3 regions of the Endothiovibrio diazotrophicus genome follow, and region 1 is predicted to be linked to each of the others. Evidence: predicted binding sites of a transcription regulator. Region 1 holds the regulator's gene; each other region holds the start of a gene.
What was found. Region 1 encodes FliA, which starts transcription of late flagellar genes. Its sites were predicted from a motif close to GCTAAAGTTNNNNNNNNNNCNGCCGATA; they were not measured.
Positions count from the first base shown of each region.

Region 2: a site for FliA is predicted at 2,896-2,923, ahead of ACYQ2W_RS02830 (methyl-accepting chemotaxis protein). Genes of this name have one in related genera too.
Region 3: a site for FliA is predicted at 2,656-2,683, ahead of ACYQ2W_RS23265 (methyl-accepting chemotaxis protein). Genes of this name have one in related genera too.

Region 1 is NZ_BAAHXB010000010.1:13,096-18,285, forward strand. Features, by position in the region: gene flhA (flagellar biosynthesis protein FlhA) at 1-170, shown strand, start outside; gene flhF (flagellar biosynthesis GTPase FlhF) at 201-1,496, shown strand; gene ACYQ2W_RS04590 (MinD/ParA family protein) at 1,489-2,373, shown strand; gene ACYQ2W_RS04595 (RNA polymerase sigma factor FliA) at 2,370-3,113, shown strand; gene cheY (chemotaxis response regulator CheY) at 3,244-3,615, shown strand; gene ACYQ2W_RS04605 (protein phosphatase CheZ) at 3,653-4,429, shown strand; gene ACYQ2W_RS04610 (chemotaxis protein CheA) at 4,442-5,190, shown strand, end outside.
Region 2 is NZ_BAAHXB010000005.1:96,714-101,903, forward strand. Features, by position in the region: gene rnhB (ribonuclease HII) at 161-754, shown strand; gene ACYQ2W_RS02830 (methyl-accepting chemotaxis protein) at 1,122-2,759, opposite strand; gene ACYQ2W_RS02835 (hypothetical protein) at 2,954-3,658, shown strand; gene ACYQ2W_RS02840 (alpha/beta hydrolase) at 4,303-5,190, shown strand, end outside.
Region 3 is NZ_BAAHXB010000144.1:1,756-6,945, forward strand. Features, by position in the region: gene ACYQ2W_RS23250 (methyl-accepting chemotaxis protein) at 1-18, shown strand, start outside; gene ACYQ2W_RS23255 (hypothetical protein) at 49-378, opposite strand; gene ACYQ2W_RS23260 (c-type cytochrome) at 385-2,562, opposite strand; gene ACYQ2W_RS23265 (methyl-accepting chemotaxis protein) at 2,798-4,822, shown strand; gene ACYQ2W_RS23270 (alpha/beta hydrolase) at 4,967-5,190, opposite strand, start outside.

The DNA.
Region 1 (5,190 bases):
CGGGGCAGCCCGCCGTCGCGCTGGTCGCCGGCGGTATCCGGTTGTGGATGGCCCGCTTCGTGCATCACTCCATCCCGAGTCTCGCCGTACTCGCCTACGAAGAGATTCCGGACAACAAACAGATCAAAGTGGTCGCCAACGTCGGACAGGCCGCCATCAACGGCGGTTGAAGCGCCACCGGGTAGAACGAGGACCGCCTCATGAAGATCAAGCGCTATTTCGCCCCCACCATGCGGGAGGCCATCCGTCTGGTTCGCCAGGAGCAGGGGGCCGATGCGGTGATTCTCTCCAACCGGCCGGTGTCCGGAGGGGTCGAGATCGTCGCCGCGGTGGATTATGATGAGGCGCTGCTCAATCCGCAGCCGGAGCAGGTCGCGGCCGAGGCGCCGCTGCTCGATTCGCCGGTGGCGAAGGTGCCGAGCACCCGGGAGAGCGGGGTGGCGGTCGACGGCAAGGCGCGGGCCCGGGTGTTGGCGGAACGGACCTTGCCGGAATCCCGTCCGCGGGCGGTCGCCGAGCCCGAGGCGCCGCGCGTCCCGGCCCCCGAGCGGGTAGAGTGGAGTCAGGAGCCGACCCTGGTGGAGATGCGCAAGGAGATGAAGAGTCTGCGCGGGATGCTGGAGAGCCAGCTTTCCGGTCTGGCATGGCGGGAGTTGAAGGAGGGGCAGCCGGTGCGTGCCGACCTCCTCCAGCGGCTGATGACCCTCGGTTTGGAGGTGCCGCTGAGCAAGCAGATTGCCGCAATGGTGCCTTCGGACGCCGATGCGGACCACGTCTGGCGTCAGGGGCTGGCCCGGTTGGCCGCGCAGCTCCAGGTGACCGGTGACGATATTTTGACAAATGGCGGTGTGGTGGCGCTGGTGGGTCCCACCGGCGTGGGCAAGACCACCACCGTCGCCAAGCTGGCGGCCCGTTTCGCCCTGCGTCACGGCCGCCGCCATGTGGCCCTGGTGACCACCGACAGCTACCGGATCGGTGCCCACGAGCAGCTGCGGACCTACGGCCGTCTGCTCGGTATCACGGTCCACGTGGCCAGCAACCGGGATGAACTGCGTAGCACCCTGGCGGAGTTGAAGGACAAGAAATTGGTGCTGATCGATACCGCAGGCATGAGCCAGCGCGACATGCGGCTCTCCGAGCAGACCGCCACGCTTCGCGGCGTCGGTCCGGTGAAGAGCTATCTGGTGCTCTCGGCCGCCGCCCAGACCGCCGCCCTTGATCAGGCGGCCCGCGCCTTCCGCAAGGTGGAGCTGTCCGGCTGCATCTTTACCAAGCTGGACGAGGCGGCGACCCTCGGCGGGGCCCTCTCGGTGGCGATCCGCCATCGCTTGCCGGTCGCCTACCTCGGTGACGGTCAGCGGGTGCCGGAGGATATGCACCCGGCGCGGGCCCACAATCTGGTCAATCGCGGTGTCATGATGATGCAGGAGAATGCCCAGGCGATGGAGGAGGAGAGTCTGGCCATGGCCTATGCGGGGAATGTGCTCCATGTCTGAGATCCCGCTCGATCAGGCCGCCGGCCTGCGCCGCATCGCCCGTCCCAAACCGGTGCGGGTGATCGCCGTGGCCAGCGGCAAGGGGGGCGTCGGCAAGACCAACGTCTCGGTCAATACCTCGGTGGCTCTGGCCGCCCTGGGCCAGCAGGTGCTGCTGATGGACGCCGACCTGGGGTTGGCCAACGTCGACCTGCTGCTCGGCCTGCAGCCCCGCTACAACCTCTCCCACGTGCTTGCCGGCGAACGTACCCTGGAGGAGATCATGATGTCGGGGCCGGCCGGTCTGCACATCATTCCCGCCACCTCCGGCATCCAGCACATGGCCGAGCTCAGTCCGGCGGAGCATATCGGCATCATCCGCGCCTTCAGCGAGCTCTCCATGCCGGTGGACATCCTGGTGGTGGATACCGCCGCCGGCATCTCCGACGCGGTGATCAGTTTTACCCGGGCGGCTCATGAGGTGCTGGTGGTGGTGTGCGACGAGCCGGCCTCGATCACCGACGCCTACGCCCTGATGAAGGTGCTCAATCGCGACTACGGCATCTTCCGCTTCCGCGTTTTGGCCAACATGGCGCGCAGTGCCCAGGAGGGGCGTGATCTGTTTCTCAAGCTCTCCCGGGTGGCGGAGCGCTTCCTGGACGTGACGCTGGATTTTGTCGGGACAATCCCGCATGATGAATACCTGCGGAAAGCCGTGCAAAAACAGCGGGCTGTGGTCGAAGCCTTCCCCCGCTCACGGGCCGCTGCGGCGTTCAGGAACGTCGCCCAGAGGGTGGCCGGCTGGCCGCCGCCCAGCGAGGCGCGCGGCCATCTGGAGTTTTTCGTCGAACGGTTGATCAGCGCGACAACCGGGGAGGGCGTGGAATTATTGCCATGAAGGATGTCGCGACGTATGCTGCCCAGCAAAAAGCGGCCAGCCGCGATGAGCTGGTGGAGCGTCATGCGCCGCTGGTCAAGCGTATCGCCTACCATTTGATCAGCCGCCTTCCACCCAATGTGCAGGTGGAGGACCTGATCCAGTCAGGGATGGTGGGTTTGCTGGAGGCGGCGCGCAACTATGATGCCGGTCAGGGGGCCAGTTTCGAGACCTACGCCGGCATCCGCATCCGCGGCGCGATGCTCGACGACATCCGCAAGACCGACTGGGCCCCCCGTTCGGTGCATCGCAAGGCCCGCCAAGTGGCGGAGGTGGTGCACGAGATCGAGAATGCCAAGGGGCGCGACGCCAAGGACAGCGAGGTGGCCGAGGCGCTCGGCATCTCCCTCGACGAGTACCACCAGATCGTCGCCGATGCCAGCAACAGCAAGGTGTTCAGCTTCGACGAGATCTTCGCCACCGGCGAGACCGAGCAGAAGGAACGGATAATGGGCCACCTCCCCTCGCCCTACGAGGGGATTCAGGAGGCCGATTTCCAGCAGGACCTGGCCACGGCGATCGGGGGCCTGCCGGAGCGGGAGCGACTGGTGATGTCGCTCTACTATGACGACGAGCTCAACCTGCGGGAGATCGGGGAAGTGCTGGGGGTGAGCGAGTCGCGTGTGTGCCAGATACACGGCCAGGCGATGGTCCGCCTGCGGGCGCGGCTCGCCGACTGGTTGAGCGGCCCGGAGGCTTGATCTTCCTTGAACGGCAGATCAAGCCTCCGGGCCGAACGTTCGTTTGGAGGGACGATTCGTCGGCCCGCCGAAAGCAAACAGACGGTTAGGTGGAACCGATCCACCAGCGGAGGTTGTCTTGGATAAGAACATGAAGATCCTCATCGTGGACGATTTCTCCACGATGCGCCGCATCGTCAAGAATCTGCTGCGGGATCTCGGCTTCAACAACACCCACGAGGCGGATGACGGGCTCACCGCGCTGCCGATGCTCCAGTCCGGGGATTTCGACTTCCTGGTGACCGACTGGAACATGCCGGGCATGCAGGGGATCGATCTGCTGAAGGCGGTGCGCGCCGATCCCAGGCTGGCGCAGCTGCCGGTCCTGATGGTGACCGCCGAGTCGAAGCGCGAGCAGATCGTCGAGGCGGCCCAGGCGGGTGTCAACGGCTACATCGTCAAGCCCTTCACGGCGCAGACCCTGAAAGAGAAGATCGAACGAATCTTCGAGCGCATGGGTTGAACCCGCGCCGCCCCCCTGAATCGCGAAGGGTACCCGGATGAGCGACCTTTACCTGTCCGATAAAGAGCTTGCCCTGGAGCGCGCGCGCTCCCTGGTCAGCCAAATAGAAGTGGGCAACGAACCCGAGATCTCCCGTCTGCTCGATGAACTCGACCGCATGCGGGAGAACAATATCTTCAAGGAGCTGGGCAAACTGACCCGCGAGCTTCACGACGCCCTGAAGAACTTCCACCTCGACTCCCACCTCTCCGATCTGGCGGAGAAGGATATCCCGGACGCCAAGGATCGGCTGAACTACGTCATCACCATGACCGAGCAGGCCGCCCATCGCACCCTCAACGCGGTGGAGGAGAGTCTGCCGCTCTCCGAGCAGATCGAAAAGCGGGCCGGCGAGCTCTCCGGGCAGTGGGAGCGTTTCCTGCGCAAGGAGATGAAGGCGGAGGAGTTCCGCAATCTGAGTCGCGATCTCGCGACCTTCCTCAACGACGTGGCCGGCGACTCCTCGCGGATCCACGGCAATCTCTCCGACGTGCTGATGGCCCAGGACTTCCAGGATCTTACCGGCCAGGTGATTCGCCGGGTCATCACCCTGGTCCAGGACGTGGAAGAGAGTCTGGTGGGGATCATCCGGCTGGCCGGTCAATCCTCCGTCGCCTCTCCCGTCGCCGTCCCGGTTGCCGCGGCGGTGGAGGCGGAGGTGCCGTCGGAGGAGACGGTGGGCGCCCACGGGCCGGCGGTACCCGGGGTGGATCATGGCGATGTGGTCTCCGGTCAGGACGACGTGGATGAGCTGCTCGCCAGTCTCGGCTTCTGAGGATAAAAAATAATGGCGGTTGATCTCGAAGACGACATCGTTCAAGACTTCCTGGTCGAGGCTGGGGAGATCCTCGAACGGCTCAATGAGCAGTTGGTCGAGCTGGAGCAGAGCCCTGACGACACCGACCTGCTCAACGCGATCTTCCGCGGCTTCCACACCATCAAGGGCGGGGCCGGCTTTCTCAACCTGGAGAATCTGGTAACCGTCTGCCACCGTTCGGAGGACGTCTTCAATCTGCTGCGTCAGGGGCAGTTGCACCTCGATGCCGATATGATGGACATCTTCCTGCAGGTGCTGGATGTCCTCAATTCCCAGTTCGACGAGGTACGTGGCGGTAACGATCCCAGTGCCGCCACACCGCAGTTGATCGGTGATCTGGAGCGGCTGCTCAACCCCAATGCCGCCCCGCCGCCTGCGCCCGCCCCCGTCGCTCCGGCAGCGGTGCCCGAGGCGCCTGCCGCGGCCCCGGCCTCCGGCGGCGAGGCGGGTGGCGACATCACCGATCAGGAGTTCGAGGCGCTGCTCGATCAGCTCGATGGAACGCCCGCGGCGGCGGCCCCTGCCGCGCCGGTGGCCCCGGCGGCCGCGGCGGAGTCCGACGAGATCACCGAGGAGGAGTTCGAGGCGCTGCTCGATCAGCTTCACGGCGAGGGTCGGGGGCCGACTCCGGTCGTCGGCGAGGAGGCCCCTCCTGCGCCGGCGCAGCCGGCCGCCCCGGCGCCCGCCGCCGCGGGGTCCGAAGAGATTACCGAGGCGGA
Region 2 (5,190 bases), on a different contig from region 1:
GAAGGGGCGTGCCAGGCCACTTTCCCGCTCTCCGGGCAATGTGGCATTTGAAAGCGATAAGATGAACAACGAGAGTCCTTTGACCTTTGACCTTTGACCTTTGACCTTTGACCTTTGACCTGTATAAGACGGCCTTTCCCCGCTATGCCGGAAGCCTCCGATGCCCCAGCAGTCCCTGTTCACCTCCCCCCCCTCCCACCTCATCGCCGGCGTCGACGAAGTGGGCCGCGGGCCGCTGGCCGGTCCGGTGGTCACCGCGGCGGTGATCCTCGACCCCGAGCGGCCCATCGAGGGGCTGGCCGACTCCAAGAAACTCTCCGAGAAACGGCGCGAAGCGCTCGCCGAGGTGATCCGCGAGCGGGCCCTTGCCTGGTCGCTCGGTCGGGCGGAGGTAGAGGAGATCGATCGCCTGAACATCCTCCAGGCGACGCTGCTCGCCATGCAGCGGGCGGTGGCCGCCCTTGATCCGGCACCCGAGCATGTGCTGGTGGACGGCAACCGCTGTCCGCGGCTCGCCTGCACGGTGGAGGCGGTGGTCGGCGGCGACGGCAGCGTAGCCGCGATCTCCGCCGCCTCGATCCTCGCCAAGGTAGCCCGCGACCGAGAGATGGCGGTGCTCGACGCCCGCTATCCCGGTTACGGTCTCGCCGGCCACAAGGGCTACCCCACCAAGGCTCACCGGGAAGCGCTGACGCGGCTCGGCGTCACCCCGATCCACCGCCGCTCCTTCGGTCCGGTCGCGCGGCTGCTATAGGGCGCCCCGCGGGCGCCGCGGCCGAAGAGCCCCCGTAGGACGGCCCCCAGGCCGCGACGGTGCGAAGCGCCAGCCTTTCGGCGACTTGCGGGGGGAGGGGGGAGAGGGCGCCATCGCGGCCCGGGGCCGCTCCTACATGAACGAGTAGGTCGCCGCTACCGCGGCGACGCAAGCGGAAGCAGCGGGGGTAGGGGGTGTGGTCGGCTTCCGAGGACTCCGTCCCGTCCCGTAAGGTCGGTACGAGGTTTTTCGGAGGTGCCTTCGTTCGCGTCGCCGCGGTAGCGGCGACCTACGCTCCCTCGCACGCTGTGCCGGCGCCGGGGAGGGGCGTGAAACCGGGCCTTGGCAAGATCACGTCTCGTTCCCTTCACACATTGAACCGCCCGATCAGTTGCTGCAGCTCACTCGCCATGCCCGCCAGCTCCTCGCTCGCCCGTGCCGTCTGGTGGGAACCCTCGGCGGTCTGGAGGGAGAGGTCGCTGATCTGAGTGACGTTGCGGTTGACCTCCCCGGTCACGGTGTTCTGCTCCTCGGCGGCGGAGGCGATGCGGGTGTTCATGTCGCGCATCCCGGCCACCGCCCGGCTGATCGCCTCCAGCGCCTGACCGGCCGCCTCGGCCCGCTCGACGGTGCTCTCGGCCTGCCGCTGGCCGCCGGACATCGCCACCACCACCTGCTTGGTGCCCCCTTGCAGCCGTTCGATCATCCCCTGGATCTCCTCGGTGGAGGTCTGGGTGCGCGAGGCCAGCGTGCGCACCTCGTCGGCCACCACGGCGAAGCCGCGCCCCTGCTCGCCGGCGCGGGCCGCCTCGATGGCGGCGTTGAGCGCCAGCAGGTTGGTCTGCTCGGCGATGCCGCGGATGACGTCGAGAACGGCGCCGATATGGTCGCTCTCCGCCTCCAGCGCCTGCACCACCTCGGTACCGCGGCGCACCTCCGCGGCAAGCGAATGGATCGACTCCATCACCTCGGTCACCACCCGCCGCCCGCGCTCGGCCTCGCCGGCGGCCTGCTCCCCGCCCGCGGCCCCGTCGGCGGCGTTGCGCGCCACCTCCTGCACGGTGGTGCTCATCTCGTGCATGGCGGCGGCCGCCTGCTCGGTCTGGCCCCGCTGCTCCACGATCGCCTGGTTGGTCTGCTCGCTCACCGCCGACATCTCCTCGGCGGCGCTGGCCACCTGCGCGGTGGCGGCACCGATCTGCCCGATCAACCCGTGAAATACCTCCAGCATCCGGTTGTAGGCCTCGGCGGTGGTGCCGATCTCGTCGCGGGCCTCCACCTCGGCGCGGCGGGTGAGGTCCCAGTGCCCGGCGGTCTCCTCCATCGCGGCGCGCAGCGCGCTGAGCGGCCGGTTGATGGAGTTCTTGGTGAAGTGGCCGAGCAGCATCGCCGCGATCACCGAGACCGCAACCAGCACGCTGAACAGGGTGGTGGAGCGGTCGTGGAGGATACGCACCCCCTCGCGCTCCTCCCCGGCCACCCGTAGCTGGAGATCGACCAGTTCGGTGATCTTCGCGCTGATCGGGTCGATGGTGTCGTAGAGCGGCCCATCGAAGGCGGCCAATCGCCCCTGGCCGTCGGCGCCCAGCTTCCCGAGGGTATCGAGCAGGCGCCGGATGTCGGCATTGGCCGCCCGGAACAGCCGCTCCGCTTCGCGGGAAAGCTGCGCCTCGTCGGGGGTGAGTTCGGTGGCCACGTAGTCCTTCCACTTGGCCTCGATCTCCGTCTGGGCCCGCCTGATGCCGTCCATCGCATCGCGCGGGGTCATCCGCCCGGCGTTGGTCTTGTTGACCGCGTCGATCACCGCCACCGCGTAGTCGTCGGCGATGGTCTTGAGCTCCTTCAGGGGCACGACGCGGTCGTCGTAGATGCGCACCACGCCCTCTTCGATCTGCCCCATCAACCCCACCGCGGTGACCGAGGCGAAGATCAGGGCGACCAGGGGGAGAGCGTTGAGCAGGATCAGGCGTCCGCGTACGGACAGGCGGCCGAGGATCGGGGACATTTCGAGGCTCCGGGAGGTCGTCGTAGCGTCTTTCGGGGCGGACAGGGTGAAGGAGAAGTGTGACAGGCGGGTCAAGAATCGATGACGGGTTGTGGGGGGGGGGCAGGGCGGTACGGTGGGGGACGAGCGATGGACATTCCGGCCGCGCTCGGGAATAATTGCGCAATTTCCGACTTGTCTTATAGGTTATTACGATGAGTGACGACATCTCCACCAAGAACGTCCAGGAGCTGATCCAGGGCAGCGATTTCGAACAGACCGACGCGGCGCTGCGCGAGGAGTTGCAAGGCCACCTGGCGCAGCTCCAGGCCATCCCCGAGGAGCGGGCTCTGGAGCGGGCGCGGGTGCAACTGGAGATCGCCACCGCACTGCTCGGCCTGCGCCGCACCGACGAAGCGTGGACCACCGCGCGGGCGATATTCGACGTCTTTGTCGCCCTGGAGGCGTGGCAGGAGGCGGTGGAGAGCTGCGAGATCCTCTATCAGTGCGAAAAAGGGGAGTCGATCCCGGCGCTCGGCATCGGGATCTGGCTCGGCATCACCTTCAGCGTGCGCCCGGAGACGGTGATCAACCTGCTCCATCATGTGGTCGACGAGACCCCCGACGATTCCGACGGCGGCGCGGTGGCGGCGATGGCCGCCCACTACATCGCCGACGTCCACGCCGAGGGTCAGGAGCGGGAGAACCTCAAATTCCTCACCAGCGAAATCGTCGGTCGGGTGGCCAAGCGCCACCGCAACATCGAGGACCAGGCGACCCTCGACGTCTGGCTGGAGATGTACAACCTCAACGACCCGGCGGTGCTGTTCAAGAACCTGGGCAAGATCCTCGAGGTGATGATCGGCGAGCGCTGGTGGTTCGACAAGGAGGCGGTGAGGGCGAAGATGGCGGCCCATTGATCTTCCTGCGGTGGGCGGAGACACAAGGGGGTGAGGGCCTCTTTCCTTCGACCTGTCCCGACGGTGCCGACCCTTTGCCGTGGGGTTCTTCCTGGCGGCGCTTTTCAACACGAAGGGCACGAAGGAAGAGGCACGAAGGAAGAGGCACGAAGGACACGAAGGGTTGAAATGCTCGCGTGTCGTTTGTTTTTCCTCGCGTGTTTTTCTGCCGGCAGTTCCGTTCAACACGGCGCCCGCGGGGCGCCCTATAGGGCGCCCCGCGGGCGCCGTGTTGAACGGGGGCAGCGTGGGCAGGGGAGCTTCGATATCGTGTACCCATCGGCCTTTCTTTGCAGGCGATGGAGGCCAGACCAGCCAAATCCGTGAGGCACGGCGCTGACAGCCCTGTTCCCCTTCGTGTCCTTCGTGTCAAATAAATAGCGTCAGGTGGAGCCACCCCATGAAACGGGTGGCAGCGGACAGCCCGACGACCCCAGTCCCCCCCCCCGGCCTCCACCGCGCTCTGTTTTGACCCGTATCAAGGACCCCCGCGGCATCGGTGTTTTCCCTCCTTGTTGGAAATGCGAATCGGTAATACGCTGGTAAAAACCGAAGGGCGTGGCAACGGGTCGCGTCCCGCTTTCGACCGTCGAGGTTTGCCGATCGTGATCCCTCCCTTGACCGGTCGCCGGCCGCTTCCGGCGGAGTGGCTGTTGTGGCTGCTGCTCCTGTTTTCGGCCTCGTCGGCGGTGGCGGAGCCGGTCGGCCTCTCCATGCCCAACGGTCGCGTCGCGCTGGCCGACTACCGCAGCGGCGATGCCGATCGGCCGGCGGTGCTGCTGCTCCATGGTTTTCTCCAGACCCACCACTTCGGCATCATCCAGTCCCTGGCCGACGAGCTGAGCGATGCCGGCTACCCGGTGCTCGCCCCCACCCTCACCCTCGGCATCGACCAGCGCCGTGAAAGCCTCCCCTGTGACGCGATCCAGAACCACCGTCTGGGGGATGGAGACGGCGAACTGGCCTCCTGGGTCGGTTGGCTGCACTTGGCGGGGCACCGTCAAGTGGTGGTTGCCGGCCACTCCAGCGGCGCCCTGCGGGCGCTGCGCTTCGCCGCCGCCCGACCCCATGCGGTGCGTGGCCTGGTGCTGATCAGCATGGGCCACTTCGGCGGTTGGGAGTACCCCGACTTCACCCCCGGGGAGCGAAGCCAGGCACGGGAGTGGGCAGCGGCCGGGCGGAAGGGGCTCGGCCAATACCACCTCTCCTTCTGCGACGGCAACTACCTCGCCCCGCCCGATGCCTACCTCTCCTATATCGAAGAGGACGCTGCGCGTCTGGAGGCCGAACTCGACCGGCTCGACGTGCCGGCCACGTTGATCTTCGGCGGCGCCGACCGCCAGCTCGCCCCCGGCTGGATCGACCGCGTCAGCGCCGCCGGCGGGCAGGTGCGGCTGATCCCCGGTGCCGGCCACTTCTTCTCCGGCGGCTACGAGTTCGATCTTCACGAGGCGCTGCTCGGCGCGCTCGCCGCGCTGCCGCGGCGCAGTGCT
Region 3 (5,190 bases), on a different contig from region 1:
GGGCAGTTCCGTCTGTGATCGGCGGCGGCGTCCGGGGCGGGCCGGCGATCAGGGTCGCCGGGCGATCAGCTGGGCGACGTTGCGCAGTCCGGCGTCGAGGTCGCCGATCCGCCCCTCCTCGTGGAGATCGAGCCCGCCTCGGCGGGCCGCCGCCGCCAGCTTCTCCACCGCGACCGGCGACCGATCCCACGCCTCGACCGCCAGCCCCCGCGCGGCGAGCAGCAGGGCGTTCGCGCCCAGTCCGCACGCCAGATCCAGGGCGCTCCCGCTTCGCGGGACCAGATGGAGATGGTCGCACAGCACTTCCGCCGCCCGCGCCGACGCCACCTCCCGTTCCCGGTACCGGTCGTCCCATTTATCCCGGTCTGTCGGTTTCATTCGCGCTTAGGGCAGCGGCACCTGCACGCCATCGACGCAGCCGGGAGCCGGCGGGCAGACCTCGCCGTCGGGACCGACCCCCCCCTTGCCGGGGCGGCACTGGGTGTTGATGTAGGCGGTCAGGTCGTCGGCCTCGGTGCCGGTGAGCATACCGCCGCTGGTGTAGGGCATGTTCCCCTGGAGGAAGTTGGCGAGCATCGACACCTGCCCCTTGACCGGCGCGGCGGCCAGGCCGGCGCAGGCGTTGAACGAGTCGGGCCCCCACAGCGCGGGTCGGAAGTAGGTGTCGTGCTCGTAGCGCCCCTGGCCGGCATTGTTGTGGCAGAAGGCGCACTTCTGGGTGTAGATGGCGCGGCCGCGCGCGGCGTCGCCGAACCCCTCCAGACTGCCGGCGAAACCGGAGATGTCGGTGGGCTCGAAGTGGGTCTTGTGGTACTCGCGGGTGAGCCACTCCATGTAGGTGGTCAGTCCCACCATCACCGGGTTGCGGTCGCACGCCGCGGGACCGTCGGCGGTGGAGCAGAGCGGGTAGCCGTTCATGCTGCGCTCGAAGCAGCCGTTGATCCGCTCCTGCAGGGTGGTGCCTGAGGTGGTTGGATAGCGCCGCTCGACGTCGACCCACCAGGAGGCGGCGGGGTTGCCGCCGGCGTTGAGGTGGCAGCTCTCGCAGTGCAGGCGGTTACCGACGTTGCGCGTGCCGACCACCTCGTAGGTGCGGGTGGTCACCTGATAGCCGAGCTGGATCTCATCCCAGTGCTTGTGCTCCCACTCGTCGCGCGGCTTCTCGGGCAGCGGGCCGACGATGTCGTCGCTGCACGAGCCGGAGGCCTCGACGTTGACGCAGCGGGCGCCGGGGGGCGTCGGCTTGGCATTGTTGAGGGTGAAGCTGAAGTCGGCGCTGACGTACTTCTGCGGGTTGAGGGTGCGCGACATCACGTGGCAGCCCATGCAGCTGGAGGTGTTCTGCGAGAAGCTCTCCATGGTGGTGTTGCCGAGCAGCTCCGGATGCACCGCGAAGGCGGTCTTCACCGGCTCCTTGCTGCCGTCGATGGGCCACTGGGTGCCGACCAGCTCGTAGTAGCGGAGGAAGGAGTCGAGCAGCTTGGGGTCGTTCTGCACGTCGTGGTTGAGCAGTGCCAGGTTGTCCGCCGCCAGATCGGTGCGGGCGCAGTTGGGCGCCTGGTCGGGCACCGGGATCACCCGGGTGAGCTGGTTGGGGATGTGGTCGGCGGTCTGCACGTTCTGCGGGCAGCGCTCCGGCCGGCAGTCGGGGTCGTTGAGCGGTTCCACCGCCGGGTGGATACGGGTGGTGTTGTCCACCTGCTCGAAGGTGGACCAGATCCACTGCGGCGCGGCGGCGGTGCGGGTCATGATGTGGAAGCCGGCGAGCCCCATCTTCTCCACCGCGCAGTCGACCGGATCGCCGTTGCCGTCGTCGTCGCAGACGCAGGCATCGCGGGTGAGGAAGTATTCGGCGTCGTCGCCGTCCACCTCGCGCCAGGCGGCCTTCACCAGTTGGCTGCCCAGCGGGAAGTCGATCTTCTCCGCCTTGGCCTGGACCCGGCCGTCGTAGAGGCGGTGCTCGCGGATGTAGTGGAAGAGCGGTTGGTTGAGGCGGATCTCGTAGCGCACCAGCCGCCCCTGCTGGTCCTTCAGGTCGGCCTTCAGGGTGGCGTCGGCGGGCAGTGCCTGCAGGGTCTGGTCGACCACGTCGCTCACCTTGGCGGTGCGCATCAGCCACTTGCCGTGGGCGTTCCCGCAGGCGGCGGGCATCGGCTGGGGCTCGTTCCACGGGGCGGGGCGGGCGCCGTCAGGGAGGTAGACCTCGTAGCCCTCCTTCCAGGTCTCCCACACCCGCGGCCCCTTGGCGGTGACCGGTTTGCCGGCGGCGGGCCGGCCGCGATGTTCGCGGGAGGCGGGCCAGTTGAGGGCGATGAACTGCTGCCAGGAGAAGAGGTCGCTGGCCCGCTGCACGGTGTTGTAGTTCTCCTGGCCCAGCGCCCCCTCCACCTCGTCGGGGATCAGGCAGCTCACCTGCGGCGGTTGCAGGCCCTGGTAGCAGCTGGCCTCGTCGGTGAGCCGGATCGCCGCGGCGGGGTTGTCGCAGCGGGCCGGTTCGGCGGTGGCGGTGAGGGTGGTGCCGGCGAGGACGGCGGCGAGGAGCAGCGCGAAAGGACGGGGCATGCGGTGGTCTTCCCTGGTTGATGGCCAATGTGAGCCATTCTAACCAGCGCCCGCCGCCGGGTCGGTAAAATCGGAATCAAACGGCGGGGTAGGGATAAAGGGAATACCCCGGCTGCCGATTCCAAGATTCATCCATAGTCCGACAGGCTCCTAGGGGTTCACCCGGGGTTGTCCACTCCCGGACCCGCCCCATACTCCTTAAACGAGTCACCGGAAAATCAATACGAAGCCGCCCATGAACATCTCGCAGAAGATCGCCGTCGGCCTCGCCGGCATGACCCTCGCCCTGCTCTTCTCCAGTGGCGCCGGGTACCTCTCCGCCTCCCGCCTCAGCGACTCGGTGCGCTACCTGATGGGCCCGGCCTGGGATACCGCTGATGGGGCGATGGAGACCACCATCGGCGTGCAGCACCAGATCATCCTCCTCGACGGCATGCGTGCCGCCGCCCTCGGCGGCGAGTATCGGTTGCCGGAGGGGGTCGGCGAGGCCGAGGGCAACGTGCGCCAGGCCTTCGGCCGGTTGATCGCCGCCGGCCAGGTCCCCGCCGCCGACGCCCAACGGATCCAGCAGGCGATGGGTGCCTTCGACCGGGCCAAGCAGGGGCTGACCGACGCGGCCCGGGGTTACGTCTCCGCCTTCCAAGCGATGAAGGCGAACGCCCGTCTCTTCGTCGACTTCATGGTCGAGGTGGAGGCGGTGGGCGACCGCGCCATCGAAGAGCTGGCCGCCAACCCCGAGGCGGTGCTCGACTGGAACCAACTGGCCCCCCGCTGGAGCGCCGCCGACGGCTCGATGGAGTCGCGCATTGCCCTGCTCGGACGGCTGCACAGCTACCAGTCCCTGGTCGACGGCGAGATGGGCCTCGACGAGGTGCGCGCCGCCCTGGCCCGCGAAGGGGGCGAGCTGGACGACAGCCTCGCCGAGGTGGAGGCGCTGCCGGCCTTCGCCCAGCCGGTGGCGAACGGCCCCTTCAGCGGCCGCCCCTACCGCGAGGTGCTGGAGGAGCTGCGCCTGGAGCACCACCGCACCCTCGACGCCGCCCTCGCCGCCTACCTCGCCTTCACCGCCGCCGGCGACGGCTTCAACGAGGTCACCCGCACCCTGCTCGACGGGCTGGAGAAGCTGGAGGTGGTCACCGACGCCGCCGTCGAGGGCGAAGAGGAGAACGTCTCCGCGGCGGAGAACTACGTCATCGTGCTGATCGGCTCATCGCTGCTCCTCGGCCTGGCGGTGGCCGCCTTCTCGCTGCTCTTCTCCCGCCGTTCCATATCCGCCCCGCTGCGCGAGGTGGCCGCCCGTCTCGACGACATCGGCCAGGGGGAGGGCAATCTGGCGGTGGAGCTGCCGGTGAAGGGCGACGACGAGATCGCCCGGATCGCCGGCGGCTTCAACCGCTTCGTCGGCAAGATCCGCACCACCGTGGTGGAGGTGAGCGGCGCCACCGAGCGGCTGAGCGCCGCGGCGGGCCAGCTCTCCGCGGTCACCGAGCGGACCAGCGCCAACCTGGTGAGCCAGCAGAACGAGACCGACCAGGTGGCGACCGCCATGAACCAGATGAGCAGCACGGTGCGCGAGGTGGCCAACAGCGCCTCCAGCGCCGCCGGCTCCGCCGAGGAGGCCCACGGCGCCAGCGTCGACGGACGCCAGGTGGTGAAGCGCACCATCGACACCATCAACGGTCTGGCCGGCGAGGTGGAGCAGGCCGCCGAGGTGATCCACCAACTGGAGAGCGACAGCGAGAACATCGGCACCGTCCTCGACGTGATCCGCGGCATCGCCGAACAGACCAACCTGCTGGCGCTCAACGCCGCGATCGAGGCGGCGCGGGCCGGCGAGCAGGGGCGCGGTTTCGCGGTGGTCGCCGACGAGGTGCGCACGCTGGCCTCGCGCACCCAGGAGTCCACCGCCGAGATCCAGCAGATGATCGAGAAGCTCCAGGCCGGCTCGCGCAACGCGGTGGCGGCGATGAACGGCGGTCGCGAGCGGGCCGAAGAGGGGGTGCGTCAGGTGGGCGAGGCGGGTGCCGCGCTGGAGCGGATCGCCGGCGCGGTCGATGCGATCAACGACCTCAACGCCCAGATCGCCTCCGCCGCCGAGGAGCAGAGCGCGGTGGCCGACGAGATGAACCGCAACATCGTGCGGATCAACAAACTGGCCGACGAGAACGGCCACGGCGCCCGCGAGACCGCCACCGCCAGCCAGGAGCTGGCCAACCTCGCCGCCGCCCTCAAGGGGCTGGTCGGCCAGTTCCGTACCTGAGTACCGGCTCGGCGCTCGTGGGAAACGCGGAGAACGCAGAGACGCGGAGTTCGCAGAGAAGGGCGTGAGGGCAACGAACCGCGAAGCGGGTTCGCCGCCCCATTTCTTCTTCTCCGCGTCCTCTGCGTCTCTGCGTCCTCCGCGTTACTCATCCGCCGCCAGATCGAGCACCCGCAGGAGCCAGGCGCGGATGTGCTCGATCTCCTGGGGATGGACCGAGTGGTCCATCGGATATTCGTGGAACTCGCACCCCATCCCCCACCCCTCCAACTGCTCCGCGGTGTGGCGACCGGCCTGCGGCGGGATCACCGGGTCGAACTCGCCGTGAGCGACGAAGCAGGGGGTCTCCTGCCCCTCCTCGCGCCGCT